Regions from separate parts of the Saccharopolyspora sp. NPDC002376 genome, predicted to be linked through region 2. Evidence: riboswitches for the same ligand, from Rfam matches in the RefSeq annotation. Region 2 holds a riboswitch; the other holds the start of a gene.

Region 1 (7,448 bases), on a different contig from region 2:
CGAGCGGTTGCGGGGAGATCACCCCGAAGCTGTCGAGGTGTCGGCGGGGATGTCCGGCGACCTGGAAAGTGCGGTTGCCCACGGCTCGACCCGGGTGCGTGTCGGAACCGCGTTGCTCGGCGGGCGGCAGTTAACCTCGCCGTAGCTGCAGGATCGGGGGGTCGGACGGCCGCCTCGTGCTCGGTGCTAGGAGTCGCAAGAGGAAGGGCATGCCGATGAGCGCTTTGCACAAGTTGAAGGCCTACTTCGGCATGGTTCCGGCCGACGAGGTCGACGAGTACGACGACGAGGTCGGCTATCGCGACCGGTACGCCGAGTCCGATCGCGACACCTACGACGGCCCCGTTGAGCGGGGCGGACGACGTCGTGTCGGCACCCGCGGCGGATACCAGTCGGAGCCCGATGCCGAGCCGGACTTCATCGAGGAGTTCCGGGACCCGGCGCCGCGTCCGCGTCGGCAGTGGTCGGCGGAGGCTCCGGCGCGCAGCTCGCTGCCCACCGGTCAGTCGCGGGAGAACGTCTCGCAGCTGCGGGCGGTCACCGACACCGGTTCCCTGTTCAACTTGAGCAAGATCACAACCCTGCATCCTCGCAGCTACAGCGAGGCCCGTACGATCGGCGAGCAATACCGGGACGGCACGCCGGTGATCATGAACCTGACCGAGATGGAGGAGGCCGACGCGAAGCGCCTGGTCGACTTCGCCGCTGGGTTGGCGTTCGCCCTCCGGGGCTCGATCGAGAAGGTCACCAACCGCGTGTTCTTGCTCTCACCGCCCAACGTGGACGTTGCGGCCGAGGACAAGAGGCGGCTCGCCGAGGGTGCCTTTTTCAACTACGGGTGAGTGGTGGCACAGTTGAAGCGTGAACCCGGTGCAGATCGTCCTGTTTTACGTTCTGTTCTTCTTCTGGCTCCTGCTCACGGCCCGTATTGTGATCGAACTCGTTCGAGTGTTCGCTCGCGATTGGCGGCCCGTTGGGGGGGTTGCAATCGCGTTGGAGAGCATCTACACAGTGACCGACCCACCCGTAAAGTTGGTGCGTCGGGTGATTCCGACGGTCCGGATCGGCGGCGTCGGACTGGACCTATCGATTATGGTGCTGCTGCTGGTCGTGTTCATACTGATGCGACTGGTGCAGCCCGGGTGACGGGGAACCCGGGCTACCCGCAGCCGAGGAGTGCGTGAGGTGATCTTGTGGGCTTGACCCCCGCCGACGTGCATAACGTCGCGTTCAGCAAACCTCCGATCGGTAAGCGGGGCTACAACGAGGACGAGGTGGATGCATTCCTCGACCTGGTTGAAGCCGAGCTTGCCCGGCTGGTGGAGGAGAACAACGATCTGCGCAGCCAGGTCGAGCAGCTGGAGTCCCAGCTGCAGACCGCGCAGGTCGACTTGGAGGACGCCCGCACCCAGGCGGCATCCGCTTCCTCGACCCCGGCCCCACCGACGGAGGAACCGCGCCGGCTCACCCCGGTTCCGGCGCCGTCCGCTGCCGAGCAGACCTCGCCCGGCGGTGACCATCACGTGCAGGCCGCCAAGGTGCTGGGCCTGGCGCAGGAGATGGCCGACCGGCTGACCGGTGAGGCCAAGGCCGAGGCCGACGGCATGCTGGCCGAAGCGCGGACGAAGTCCGAGCAGCTGCTCTCGGAAGCGCGCTCGAAGTCCGACAGCATGGTCAACGAGTCCCGGACCCGTGCCGAGACGATGCTCAACGACGCCCGGACCCGGGCCGAGACGTTGGAGCGGCAGGCCCGCGAGAAGGCCGCCAACCTGGAGCGCGACGCGCAGCGCAAGCACGCCGAGGTGATGGGCAACATCACGTCGGAGAAGAACGCCCTCGAGAAGAAGATCGAAACCCTGCGCACGTTCGAGCGCGAGTACCGCACTCGACTGCAGACGTACCTGGAGTCGCAGCTTCGCGAACTGCAGGACCGGGGTTCGGCCGCGCCGGCCGAGAGCGGCAGCAGCCGCTCGGGTCAGCAGGCCAGCTACAGCTTCGGCGCACGTGCCGCCGAGGCTGGCTGACGGAACTGTCCGCATCAGCGGCGACGGGTGGAGTGCCCGTCGCCGCTGGTGTGCGTCCGGGGCCGTGTCGCGAGAGGTGTGAGGTCGCGTGCTGTTGGTCGTGCTGCTGCTGGTCCTGCTGGCCGCTGGTGTGCTGGTCGGCGCCGTCGTCGGCGGCGAGGCCGAGCTGGCGTGGCTGTCGGCGCTGGCCAGCGCGGTCGCGGTCGGTCTGCTGGCGGCGGACCGGGTGCGGCGGCGCCGGGCGGCGAAGCAGGAGACGGCCGAACCGCCGTTCGCCGACGTCGGCGAGGAGCCGGCGGAGGAGCGCAGCAACGCCTCCGAGGTCGCGCGACCGGACGCTAAGGTCCTGGTGATCGACGAACGGCCGCGCTACCACGTCCGCACCTGCGAGTGGATCGGTTCCCGCAAGACGATCGAGCTGACCTTGCGCGAGGCGCGAGAACTGGGCTTCACGCCCTGCGCCCTCTGCGCCCCCAACGCCACGATCGCCGCCGAGGTCCGCCGCTAGTAACCGGGCGGATGTCGGACCGGTGAAAACCGGTGGCGGGGGACCGGTACGCTGGAACGACCAGGCGATGATCCGGCCATCACCGGGGAGCCTCCGGAAGAACGGGTGCCCGTGGCACCTCAGTAGAACCGGACGGGTCCAGCCCGTCACAGCTGGCAACGAGTGGTCGTCGACGTTCGTCGGCGGCAAGCGGGGTGGTACCGCGGATCTCGTGCGGAGCATGCGCACGAGGTGTCGTCCCCGTGTGGGCACCGAGTCATCGGTGACCGTGCGGCGGCAACGACACACACCGCGAGGAGCGCATCCGCGATGTCATATCCCAAGGTTCAGTTCGGCGACGCCGGTGAGCGCGGCGTGGCTGCCCAGCCCGCGTTCCCGGACATCGAGCGCCAGGTGCTGGATTTCTGGGCGAGCGACGACACCTTCCGGGCCTCGGTCGAGGCCCGAGAGGCCGGGACCAACGGTGCCAACGAGTTCGTCTTCTACGACGGCCCGCCGTTCGCCAACGGCCTGCCGCACTACGGGCACCTGCTGACCGGCTACGTCAAGGACGTGGTGCCGCGCTACCAGACGATGCGCGGTCGCCGGGTCGAGCGCCGGTTCGGCTGGGACTGCCACGGTCTGCCCGCCGAGGTGGAGGCGGAGAAGCAGCTCGGCATCACCTCGAAGTCCGAGATCGAGACGATGGGCGTGGCCGAGTTCAACGACGCCTGCCGCACCTCGGTGCTTCGCTACACCGAGGAATGGGAGAACTACGTCACCCGGCAGGCGCGGTGGGTGGACTTCTCCAACGACTACAAGACACTCGACCTGGACTACATGGAAAGCGTCATGTGGGCCTTCAAGACCCTGTGGGACAAGGGTCTGGTCTACGAGGGCTTCCGGGTGCTCTGGTACTGCTGGCGCTGCGAGACGCCGCTGGCCAACACCGAAACCAAGATGGACGACGTCTACCGCCAGCGGCAGGACCCGGCGGTGACGATCGGCCTGCGCCTCAACGCTCCGGGCAAGGCCTACGACGGCGCGCTGGCCCTGGCATGGACGACCACGCCGTGGACCCTGCCGTCCAACCTCGCCGCCGCGGTGCACCCCGAGGTCGACTACGTGCTCGTCGCGCCGGCCAACAGCTCGGAGCGGTACGTGCTGGCCGAGGCTCGGCTGAGCGCCTACGCGCGGGAGCTCGGCGAGGACGTCGCCGAGCACGTCGTGGAGCGGTTCAAGGGCAGCGAACTGCTGGGCACGAAGTACCAGCCGCCGTTCGACTTCTTCGTCGGCCGCGAGAACGCCCACCAGGTGCTCGCCGCCGACTACGTGACCACCGAGGACGGCACCGGGCTGGTGCACATCGCGCCGGCCTTCGGTGAGGATGACAAGGTCGTCACCGACGCCGCGGGCATCGAGCCGGTGGTTCCGGTCGACGCGCACGGCAAGTTCACCGCCGAGGTGCCGCCGTACGAGGGTCTGCAGGTCTTCGAGGCCAACAAGCAGATCGCCCGCGACCTCAAGGACAAGGGTCTGCTGCTGCGGCACGAGACCTACGACCACCCGTACCCGCACTGCTGGCGCTGCGACAACGCGCTGATCCAGCGGGCGGTGTCGTCCTGGTTCGTGGCGGTCAGCAAGTTCAAGGACCGGATGGTCGAGCTCAACAAGCAGATCAACTGGGTGCCGGAGCACATCCGGGACGGCCAGTTCGGCAAGTGGCTGGAGAACGCCCGCGACTGGAACATCTCGCGCAACCGGTACTGGGGTTCGCCGATCCCGGTGTGGGTCTCCGACGACCCGAACTACCCGCGCACCGACGTCTACGGCTCGCTGGACGAGCTGGAGCGCGACTTCGGCGTGCGGCCGGAGGACCTGCACCGCCCGCAGATCGACGAACTGACCCGGCCCAACCCGGACGACCCGACCGGCAAGTCGACCATGCGCCGGGTGCCGGAGGTGCTGGACTGCTGGTTCGAGTCCGGCTCGATGCCGTTCGCGCAGGTGCACTACCCGTTCGAGAACTCCGAGTGGTTCGAGCACCACTACCCGGGCGACTTCATCGTCGAGTACAACGGGCAGACCCGCGGCTGGTTCTACCTGCTGCACGTGCTGGCGACGGCGCTGTTCGACCGCCCGGCGTTCACCAACGTGGTGGCCCACGGCATCGTGCTGGGCGACGACAAGCAGAAGATGTCGAAGTCCAAGCGCAACTACCCGGACGTCAACGAGGTCTTCGACCGCGACGGCTCGGACGCGATGCGCTGGTTCCTGATGGCCAGCCCGATCCTGCGCGGAGGCGACCTGGTGGTCACCGAGCAGGGCATCCGGGACGCGGTGCGCCAGGCGGTGCTGCCGCTGTGGAACTCCTGGTACTTCCTGGCGCTGTACGCCAACGCCGAGGGCGTCACCGGCGAGTCCAGGGTGGACAGTCAGCACGTGCTGGACCGCTACGTCCTGGCCAAGACCCACGAGCTGGTCGGTGACGTGCAGGCCGCGATGGACTCCCTCGACCTGGCCGGTGCGTGCAACACCGTCCGGGACTTCCTGGAGGTCCTGACCAACTGGTACGTGCGGCGTTCCCGCGACCGCTTCTGGGCCGGTGACCGCGACGCCATCGACACCCTGCACACCGTGCTGGAGGTGACCAGCCGGGTGGTGGCGCCGATGCTGCCGCTGACCGCGGAGGCGGTGTGGCGCGGGCTGACCGGTGGGCGCTCGGTGCACCTGGCCGACTGGCCGCTGGTCGACGAGCTGCCCGCGGACGCGGCGCTGGTCACCGCGATGGACCAGGTCCGCCAGGTGTGCTCCTCGGCGTCGGCGCTGCGCAAGGCCAACAGGCTGCGCGTGCGGCTGCCGCTGGCCAAGCTCGTGGTCGCCACGGAGCAGGCGGAGGCCCTGCGTCCGTTCGCCGACCTGATCCGCGACGAGATCAACGTCAAGGAGCTGGAGCTGACCACCGACGTGGCCGCGCACGGCCACTTCGAGATCGCGGTGAACGCGCGGGCGGCCGGTCCGCGCTTGGGCCGCGAGGTGCAGAAGGTCATCAAGGCGGTCAAGGCCGGCGAGTGGAGCCGCACCCCTGGCGGCGCGGTCGTCGCGGCCGGGATCGAGCTGCAGGACAACGAGTTCAGCGAGCAGCTGGTGTCCACCGACTCCGGCGCGGCTTCGGCGCTGCCCGCGGGCCTGGGCCTGGTCGTGCTGGACACCGAGGTGACCCCGGAACTGGCCGCCGAGGGCGTGGCCCGCGACGCGGTCCGCGTCGTCCAGCAGGCTCGCAAGGACGCCGACTTCGAGGTCTCCGACCGGATCATGGTGACCGTTTCGGCGCCGGAGGAGGTGCTGTCGGCGGTGGCGGCGCACCGCGAGTTCATCGCGGCCGAGACCCTCGCCAACGCGGTCGAGTCCGGTGACGTGGCCGACGGCTTCACCGGCGCGGTCGGCGACGGGACCGAGATCAAGGTGTCCGTCACCCGCGCCTGACCTGCAGTGTTCGGGTGGCGCCGGTTCGTCCGGTGCCACCCGGACCCCGCGGGCGGTGTGACGCAGAACGCTCCCACGTCTCGGGAACGGGTGTTGCCCGCTGTGCGGGCTTTTCCTATGGTGCTGTTTCGAAGGTCATGAGTGCCAGCGCGTAGCCCCGGCTTGCTGGCCGGCAACCCTCCAACCGCGGTGGGGTGCCCCGGGTGAGGACCTGGCCGGTCGCGCAGGGCGATCCGGCAAGCGCGGACCCCTCCTGGGAGGGTCCGATGAGGCCCTTGGAGGGCGTCATGACGTCTGCCGCTGTCCGAATCCCGAAGCAATCCACTGTGGACAGCCGCGTGCCCGCGGTCGTGGGAAACGAGCTGAGCGTTCCGCTGGTCACCGGGGAGTGCATCGGTTATGCCAACCTCGATCACGGCGCCAGCGCACCTTGTCTGAACAGCGTCCGGGCCGCCGTTGACCAGCTGCTTCCGTGGTACGCCAGCGTGCACCGTGGGGCCGGCTTCGCCTCGCAGGTGTGCACCAGGGTCTACGAAGGGGCGCGGGACGTCCTGCGGGACTTCGTCGGGGCCCGCCGCGCCGACTCGGTGATCTTCACCCGCAACACCACCGACGCGTTGAACCTGCTGGCAGGAGCCTTGCCGCGCGGTACCTCCGTCGTCGTCTTCGACACCGAGCACCACGCCGCGCTGCTGCCCTGGACCGGTCCGCGGGTGCGGCGGATCGAGGCTCCCGCGACTCCGGCCGACGCAGTCGCCGCGCTGGACGCCGCGTTGGCGGAATGCCCGGAGGGGCCGCGGCTGGCGGTGATCACCGGGGCCTCGAACGTCACCGGTGAGCTGTGGCCGGTCGCCGAACTCGCCCGGGTGGCCCGTCGTCGAGGCGCGCGAACCGTGCTCGACGCCGCGCAGCTAGCCCCGCACCGCCCAGTGCGGATCGGTGAGCTCGACATCGACTACGTCGCGATCTCCGGTCACAAGCTGTACGCGCCGTTCGGTGCGGGCGCGCTGATCGGACGCGCGGACTGGCTCAACGCCGCGGATCCGTACCTGGCCGGTGGCGGCGCGACGCGGAAGGTGAACGAGCGCGCGGTCAGCTGGAACACCGGCGAGGAGCGGCACGAGGCCGGCTCGCCGAACACCGTCGGCGTGCATGCGCTGGCCAAGGCCTGCGAGACGATCTCGGCGGAATGGGTCAACGTCGTCGAGCACGAGGAGGCGCTGCTGCGCCGGTTGCGCGCTGGGCTGAGCGAGGTGCCGGGACTGCGCGAGCTGTGCCTGTTCGATGCCGACCACGAGCGCGTCGGCGTCGTGAGCTTCACCATCGACGGCCAGGACCCGGGATTGCTCGCCGCTGCGCTGTCGGCCGAGCACGGCATCGGCGTCCGCGACGGCCTGTTCTGCGCCCACCTGGCGACTAAACGACTTCTGTCGCGAGCGGGCTCGGACGCG
Region 2 (7,448 bases):
TTTCGGAGTTCGACGAGGCGTAGGACTGTTCGTTCCAGGGCGTACGTGGGGTCTGCGGCCATGCCCTTAACTCCGGCGTTGACCTCGGCGACTGCTTGGAGGGCGGCTGCGAGGCTCTTGGGGTTCCAGCCCCTGGACTGGGACTGCGCCTTCTTGACCTTCCAGGCGGGCATGCCGAGTTCGCCAGCCAGGCGGAACGGGTCGTTTCGGCCGCCGGCTGCGGCGACGCGGCCGATGGTGCGGACCGAGTCCGCCAGCGCGTCAGCGATCAGCACGTGCGGAACACCGAGCTGCACCGCCCAGCGCAGGGCCTCCAGTGCGGCTGCCCGGTCCCCTGTCACGGCCTTCTCCGCGACCGCGAAGCCGGTGACCTCGGCACGTCCCCGGTGGTAGCGGCGGACCGCGGTCTCGTCGACCTTTCCGCCGGTGTCGGCGACCAGCTGGGTCGCTGCTGCGGAGAGCTCACGCAGGTCCGAGCCGACGGTTTCGATCAGCGCGGACACCGCAGCCGCGTCCGCCTTTCCGCCCGCGCGGCGGATCTCGTCGCGGACGAACGCTTCCCGCTCGGCGGGTTTGGTGATCTTGTTGCACTCGGTGACCCGCGCGCCCAGCTTTTTCAGCGCGTTGGGCAGTTCCTTGGCGTACTTGGACCGCCCACCACCGGTGTGCACGATCACCAGCGTCACACCGTCGACGGGTTGTTTGACGTGGGAGAGCAGGGCTTCGGCGATCTCCTTGCCCGCGTCCTGCGCCGATTCCACCGCCAGCACCCGACCCTCCGCGAACAGCGACGGGCTGAGCATTTCGGCCAGCTCAGGAGGGGTGAGTTCGCTCACCTTCACGCGGCGCAGCTCGGCCTCCGGGTCCGCCGCTCGGGCCGCTCCGACCGCCGCCCAGAGCGCGCGTTCCACCAGCAGTTCCTCGTCGCCGAGAACCAGGTGCAGCGGATCGTTGACCACGGCCGGTGAGCTCATGCCCGCATCGTCCCACGCACCCGCGACGATCCCGCCATCTGGATCGGCCTGGCCAGACTTGCGCGGGATCCATTAGCGTGGCCGCCACAACCGAATAGCTCATCCAGAGGGGCAGAGGGAACGGCCCGATGAAGCCCCGGCAACCGTTCGTCCGGCGAATCGTGTCTTCTTCCGCGAGGTCACCGGCGAAAGCGGTGCCAATTCCGACCCGTCCGCGGGATAGATGAGGAGAGGACCTCGCGATGACTGCTGCCGTCCGCGCCCAGAACGGAACCAAGACCTTCGACCTGGGCAACGCCGTCGAACTGGTGTCCAAGGAAGAAGGACACCGGCAGCCGCTGGCCCCCGAATTCGTTTCGCTCGAAGATTTCTCCCCCCTGGAAGTCGCCTACGACTTCCCGCGACTGCGCCGCGAGGACATCGAAGCCGGCCCCCGGTCGATCTGGCGGTACAAGCAGCTGCTGCCGGTGCCCTCCAACGTCGAGGAGCACCCGAACACCGACCCCGGCTGTACCCGCCTGATCCGCGCCGACAACCTCGCGAAGGCGTTGGGCGTCAAGCGGATCTGGATCAAGGACGACACCGGCAACCCCACCCACTCGTTCAAGGACCGCGTGGTCGCGGTCGCGCTGGCCGCCGCCCGCGAGTTCGGCTTCAAGGTGCTGGCCTGCCCGTCGACCGGCAACCTGGCCAACGCGGTGGCCGCGGCCGCCGCCCGCGCCGGCTGGGACTCGGTCGTGCTGGTGCCCAAAACCCTTGAGCGCGCCAAGATCCTGATGAGCGCGGTCTACGACGGCTCGCTGCTCGCCGTCGACGGCAACTACGACGACGTCAACCGCCTGGCCACCGAGCTGGCCGGTGAGCACGAGGACTGGGCGTTCGTCAACGTCAACGTCCGGCCCTACTACTCGGAGGGCTCCAAGACGCTCGCCTTCGAGGTCGCCGAGCAGCTCGGTTGGCGCATCCCCGAGCAGATCGTGGTGCCGATCGCCTCCGGCTCGCAGCTGACCAAGGTCCACAAGGGATTCAACGAGCTCGGCGAGACCGGTCTGGTCGAGCCGAGCCCGGTGCGGATCTTCGGTGCGCAGGCCTCCGGCTGCTCCCCGGTGTCCTCCGCGTACAAGAACGGGCAGGACGTGGTGCAGCCGGTGCGTCCGGACACCATTGCCCGCTCGCTGGCCATCGGCGCGCCCGCCGACGGCCCGTACGTGCTGGACATCGTCCGCAAGACCAACGGCGCCATCGAGGACGTCACCGACGACGAGGTGCGCGCGGGCATCCGCCTGCTGGCCCGCACCGAGGGCATCTTCGCCGAGACCGCTGGTGGGGTCACCGTGGCCACCGCGAAGAAGCTGATCGAGAACGGCAAGATCGACCCGGACGCCGAGACTGTCCTGCTGATCACCGGTGACGGTCTGAAGACCCTGGACGCGGTCCAGGACCAGATCGGCCCGAAGGCCACCGTCGCGCCGACGACCGAGGCCGTCAACCAGGCTCTGGGGCTGTAACCCTCGTCCCGGAAAGTGCGCGGTGCCGCTGGGAATCCGGTGGCACCGCGTTCTTGTCCGTCCACAGCGGACTGAGGTTCAGCGGTCGACCGCGCGCAGCGGATCTCCTCGTGACACGTGTCGTGGACCTTGTGGGCCCGGCAGGATCGCGATGTCTCCTTCCTGGTCGGTGCGCAGGACTCTCGTACCTGCGCGGGTGAGCGTGTCCACCACGAACGGGCTCGGGTGCCCGTAGCTGTTGCCGTCGCCGACGCTGATCAACGCCGCTCTCGGTCGCACCGCGTGCAGGAAACCGGGTGTGGTGTAACGGGATCCGTGGTGCGGCACCTTGAGCACATCAGCTCGCAGGTCCAGCCCTGACGAGAGCAGTCTCCCCTGGGACGGGAGCTCGATGTCGCCGGTGAGCAGCAGTCTTCCGGCCGGGGTGATGGCCCGCAGCACGATCGAGGCGTCGTTGGCGTCCTCCGCCGTTTGCGTCCGGGCCAGCGCCGGATCCGGGGCCAGCACGTCGAGCACCAGGCCAGGCCAGCTCGCCCGCTGCCCGGACTGCATCTGCACGACCGGAACCCGATGCGCACGGGTATCTCGCACCACCTCCTTCATCGCCCACGCTGGTTCCCGCAGTGGCCCCACCGCCACCGCACCGACCGAGAACTTGCCCAACAACCCGGTGAGTCCGCTGACGTGATCGGCGTGCAGGTGCGTCAGCACGGCCAGCGGAATCCGACGCACCCCCAGCCGGTCCAGGCACGCCGCAGACCGTTCGAGGTCCGGCCCGGTGTCAACCACCACGGCCTCCTCCGGCCGCCCGGTGGCGAGCACCAGCCCATCTCCCTGCCCGACATCGCAAGCCACCATGCTCCAGCCGGGAACCGGCCAGCCGGACACAGCGCTGCGCACCGGCACCAGCACGAGCACCACGAGCAGCAGCGCCACCGATGCCAGAACTCGGAACCGCTTGCCGCGCAACAAGATCAGGCCGACGACGACTAGCCCCGCCAGCAGCAGACCACCGGCGGTGCCGGGCAGCCAGTCGAACGATCCGCCGGGCACAGCTGCCGCGCGGTCAGCGATCAGCACCAGCCATTCCAGCTCCGGCGCGGCCAACCAGCAGAACACGCCGGCCAGCCATCCGGAGAACGGCGCGATCATCGTTGCCAGCACCCCGAAGACGGTCGCCGGTGCGACGACCGGACCTGCCAGCAGATTCGCCGGCACCGCGACCAGGCTGACGGTCCCGGACAGCGCCGCGATCAGCGGAGCGGTGACGACGTGCGCCGCCAGCGGAACCGCGATGGCCTCCGCCACGCCGATCGGAACACCGCGATCACGCAGAGCCGCCGCCCACGTCGGGGCCAGCAGCACCAGCCCGGCCGTAGCCGCGACCGACAGGGCGAACCCCGGGCTCGTGGCCAGTTCCGGTAACAGCAGCAGCAAGCCGATCACGCTCGCCGACAGCACCGGCAGTGCCGAACGCCGTCTGCCCAGGACCAGCGCCAGCAGGGTGATCGCTCCCATCGCCGCCGCTCGCAGCACGCTCGGTTCCGGACCTGCCAGCACGACGAACCCGATGAGAGCCGCACCCGCCCCCGCTGCCGACAGCACCGGTCCCGCGCCGATCAAGTGCAGGACCACGAGCACTGCGCCGCACACGATCGCCAAGTTGGCACCCGACACCGCCATGAGGTGCGTGAGACCTGCCGTTTCGAAGTCCTGCTCCACCTCGGGCGGCAGAGCTCTGGTGTCGCCGACGACCAGACCGGGCAGCAGTCCAGCCGCAGCCGGACTCAGCTCGGCTGAAGCCGTGCTGCGCAGCCCGTCCCGCAGGTCCGCCGCTACGCGCTGCCAACCCGGGGGCGAAGTGACCTCGGTGGGCGCTCCGAACACCTGCATCGCCGCGACGGTGAGCTCTCCCGACCGCGGTGGTGCAGCCTTGCCCCGGACCGTCACCTGCTGCCCGGCGATGAGCTCGCGCCACTGCTCGGTCGGCACCAGCAGCACCACTGATCCACCAGCCAGCACGCGCTGACCCGCGACGTCGGCAGTCTCCAAAGTGGCCCGGACCAAGGCTCGGTCCTGCGCTCGCTGTGCCCCGAAAGCCGGTCCCCGCAACGGGATCGGCGCGCTGGTCAAAGTCACCCGCGCTGTCAGCCGCTCGCCGTGCTGAGCCGCCTGGTGCACCGGGTGGTGCTCGACGCGATAGCTCCGGACCGCCATCCCGGCCGCGGCGACACCTGCCAGCAGCAGGACCACCAGCGCTCCCCTCGCCCAGGCCCGATTCCTGGAGACCGGCCACATCAGCGGAACCGCCAGCAACGCCAACGCCGCCGTCACCGCTGCCGCACCCCACCCGACCAGCAGGCCGAGCAACGTCACCGCCCAGACCGCAGCCGCCGTCGGCGCCAGTCGGAGGTCGAATCCGGTGGTCATACCCGCACCAACTCCCGCAGCCGGGAGAAGCGCGAAACCCCGATCCCGCCGACCTCCCGCAGCTGGTCCACCGAGTCGAAGCCACCGTGCTCGGTTCGCCACTGCACGATCCGCTTGGCGGTGACCTCGCCGACGCCTGGCAGTTCATCGAGTTGCTCCTCCGTTGCGGTGTTCAGATCGACCTTGCCGTCGCCGTCCTTCCCCGACTGGGCCTGCGCCGGAACCGGCACGGCGACGTAGAGCTGTTCCCCGTCGGTCAGGCGACGGGCGAGGTTGAGTCCGGTCAGGTCGGTGTCCGGCAGCGCGCCGCCGGCAGCCTCGACCGCATCGGCGACCCGGCTGCCGGGCTCGACCGTGACCAGGCCTGGACTGTTGACCTTGCCGACGACGCTGACGACGAGTTCTGGATCGGCGGCGGTGGTCTCCGGCAGTGGTGGCGGCAGGACCGGCGGTGGTGCTGGATCGGCGACTGACCGCGACGTCCAGGTCAAAGCGATGACACCGACCAGCAGCACAGCGGCCACCAAGGCAAGGGCGAGCACGCCTGCCCGACCGGGGTCCACTCTGGACCTCAGCAGGGATTCGGGCAGCCACCTCTCGACGAACCTGCGCATGCGCGTGCGCGGCGCCGGTTCCGGCGGCGCCACCGAGTAGCCAGGCCCGGCGCGCTCCGCTGCGTCGTCGCGGGCGGCATGTCGCCCCAGGGATTGCAGTCTGCTTCGCGGATCGAGTTCTTCGTCGGGTTCACCAACAGCGCGGAATGCTTGTACGTCGAACATGATGACGAGGGTAGAGCAATTGAAAAGCCTTATGCAGCTTTATTTTTCGCGACTCCGACCACTGTGGACACGAATTCAGCTCGATGGTGTGGAATCCGCCCGCCGAAAGGCTTTCAATCGAGCGAACGCCACCCGTTCGGGAGAACCACGACACCCACTGCACCGGGCCCGATGTGCGCCCCGATCACCGCGCCCACCTCCGAAACCACGCAGTCCACGGAGTCACCGCGTTCGGCGCGGATCCGGCCCGCGAGCTGCTCCGCGCGCTCTCGCGCGGCCAGGTGGTGGATCGCGATGGCCGCTGCACCGGAACCCGCTGCGGACGAGGAGATCTCCAGCAACCGGGACATGGCTCGCGTGGTGGTGCGGACCTTCTCCAAGGCGTCGATCCGCCCGTCGTGGACGTGCAGCAGCGGCTTGATCGCCAACGCCGTACCCAGCACTGCCGCGGCGGTGCCGATCCGCCCGCCGCGGCGCAGGTATTCCAGCGTCTGCACGGAGAACAAGGTGGTAGTGCGCTCGGCCGTCGTGGTCGCGGCGCGCACCACTTCGTCCAGGTCAGCGCCGGATTTCGCCGACTCGGCCGCAGCCAGCACCGAGAACCCCAACCCCATCGCGGCGGAACGTGAGTCGACGACCCGCACCCGTTCCGGATCGACCTCGCGGGCGGCCAACCGCGCCGCGTCCCACGTGCCCGAAAGCTGCCGGGACAGGTGCACCGCCACCACACCGTCGGCACCTTCGTCGAGAGCTGCCCGGAAGGTGCTCGCCAACTCCTGCGGCGTCGCGCCCGCAGTGGTCACCCGGTGCTTGCGCGCGAAGGCCCGCGCCAGGTCGTCCGGACCGAAGTCCGGCTCGTCCACCGCCACCGCGCTGTCCACGCTGACGTGCAGGGGAACGGTCCGCACCGCGTACTGCTCGGCGTATCCCGCCGGCAAGTACGCCGTCGAATCGGTGACGACTGCAATGGGCACACCGCAACCCTACGACGTCACACGCCGAATCCGATCAGCGCTCGCCCGCGGTGCGCCCAACGGCGATGGTCTTGCCGGTGCCCGATCAGCAAGAGCAGAGGATCAAGCTCCGGCGGGCATCCCGGCGTTGTAGGCCATCAGCCGCCAGTGGTTCTCGCTGCGCCGCTTGAGCACCACCCAGTGGCAGTTGCCGATGCCGCCCAGGCCCGGCCACAGCTCCAGCGGGAACCCGACCAGCTTCGCGGTCACCGCGGTGATCAGCCCGCCGTGCGCGCACAGCAGCGCAGTGCCCCGGTGCTGGTGGTCGAGTTCCTCGACCACCTCCGCAGCGCGTTCGGCGACCTCGATGCGGGTCTCCCCGCCCGGCGGCGCCCACGTCGGCGTCGACCGCCAGGTGTCCAGCGCGCCGGGCCAGCCGTGCTCGACTTCAGCTCCGCTGAGGCCCTGCCACTCGCCCAGGTGTGTCTCGCGCAACCGCTTGTCAACCCGCACCGACGTGCCGCTGACCTCGGTGAACGCTTCAGCGGTGGTGCGCGCGCGGTTCAGGTCGGAGCTGATCGCGATGTCCGGGGAGAGCCGGGCGATCGCCGGCGCGGCTTGGCGGGCTTGCTGCCGACCGGTCTCGGTGAGCGAGCTGTCCAGGTGCCCCTGGAGCCGCCCGGCCGCGTTGTAGTCGGTCTCGCCGTGCCGCCAGAGCACCAGTCGGTCGAGGCTCACGCCTCGGCGTCCGGCGAGTCGGCCGCAGGCGCGTCCTTGTCCTCGAACTCGATGCGCGGGCAGTCC

What was found. A riboswitch is a leader RNA that binds a small molecule or an ion and turns the genes downstream of it on or off. The one in region 2 is predicted to bind S-adenosylmethionine.
Region 1: it holds a riboswitch for S-adenosylmethionine, as region 2 does, so the genes downstream of both, ACWCO2_RS10390 (aminotransferase class V-fold PLP-dependent enzyme) here and thrC (threonine synthase) in region 2, are expected to answer to the same signal.

What each region holds. Positions count from the first base shown of each region.
Region 1 is NZ_JBSFBZ010000011.1:281-7,728, reverse strand. Features, by position in the region: gene ACWCO2_RS10420 (YggS family pyridoxal phosphate-dependent enzyme) at 1-145, shown strand, start outside; gene ACWCO2_RS10415 (cell division protein SepF) at 216-842, shown strand; gene ACWCO2_RS10410 (YggT family protein) at 862-1,146, shown strand; gene wag31 (DivIVA-like cell division protein Wag31) at 1,194-2,024, shown strand; gene ACWCO2_RS10400 (hypothetical protein) at 2,113-2,532, shown strand; gene ileS (isoleucine--tRNA ligase) at 2,842-5,997, shown strand; SAM riboswitch class IV at 6,131-6,246, shown strand; gene ACWCO2_RS10390 (aminotransferase class V-fold PLP-dependent enzyme) at 6,285-7,448, shown strand, end outside.
Region 2 is NZ_JBSFBZ010000027.1:85,262-92,709, forward strand. Features, by position in the region: gene holA (DNA polymerase III subunit delta) at 1-974, opposite strand, end outside; SAM riboswitch class I at 1,071-1,204, shown strand; gene thrC (threonine synthase) at 1,217-2,482, shown strand; gene ACWCO2_RS19510 (ComEC/Rec2 family competence protein) at 2,561-4,912, opposite strand; gene ACWCO2_RS19515 (helix-hairpin-helix domain-containing protein) at 4,909-5,691, opposite strand; gene ACWCO2_RS19520 (DegV family protein) at 5,805-6,665, opposite strand; gene ACWCO2_RS19525 (histidine phosphatase family protein) at 6,768-7,382, opposite strand; gene rsfS (ribosome silencing factor) at 7,379-7,448, opposite strand, start outside.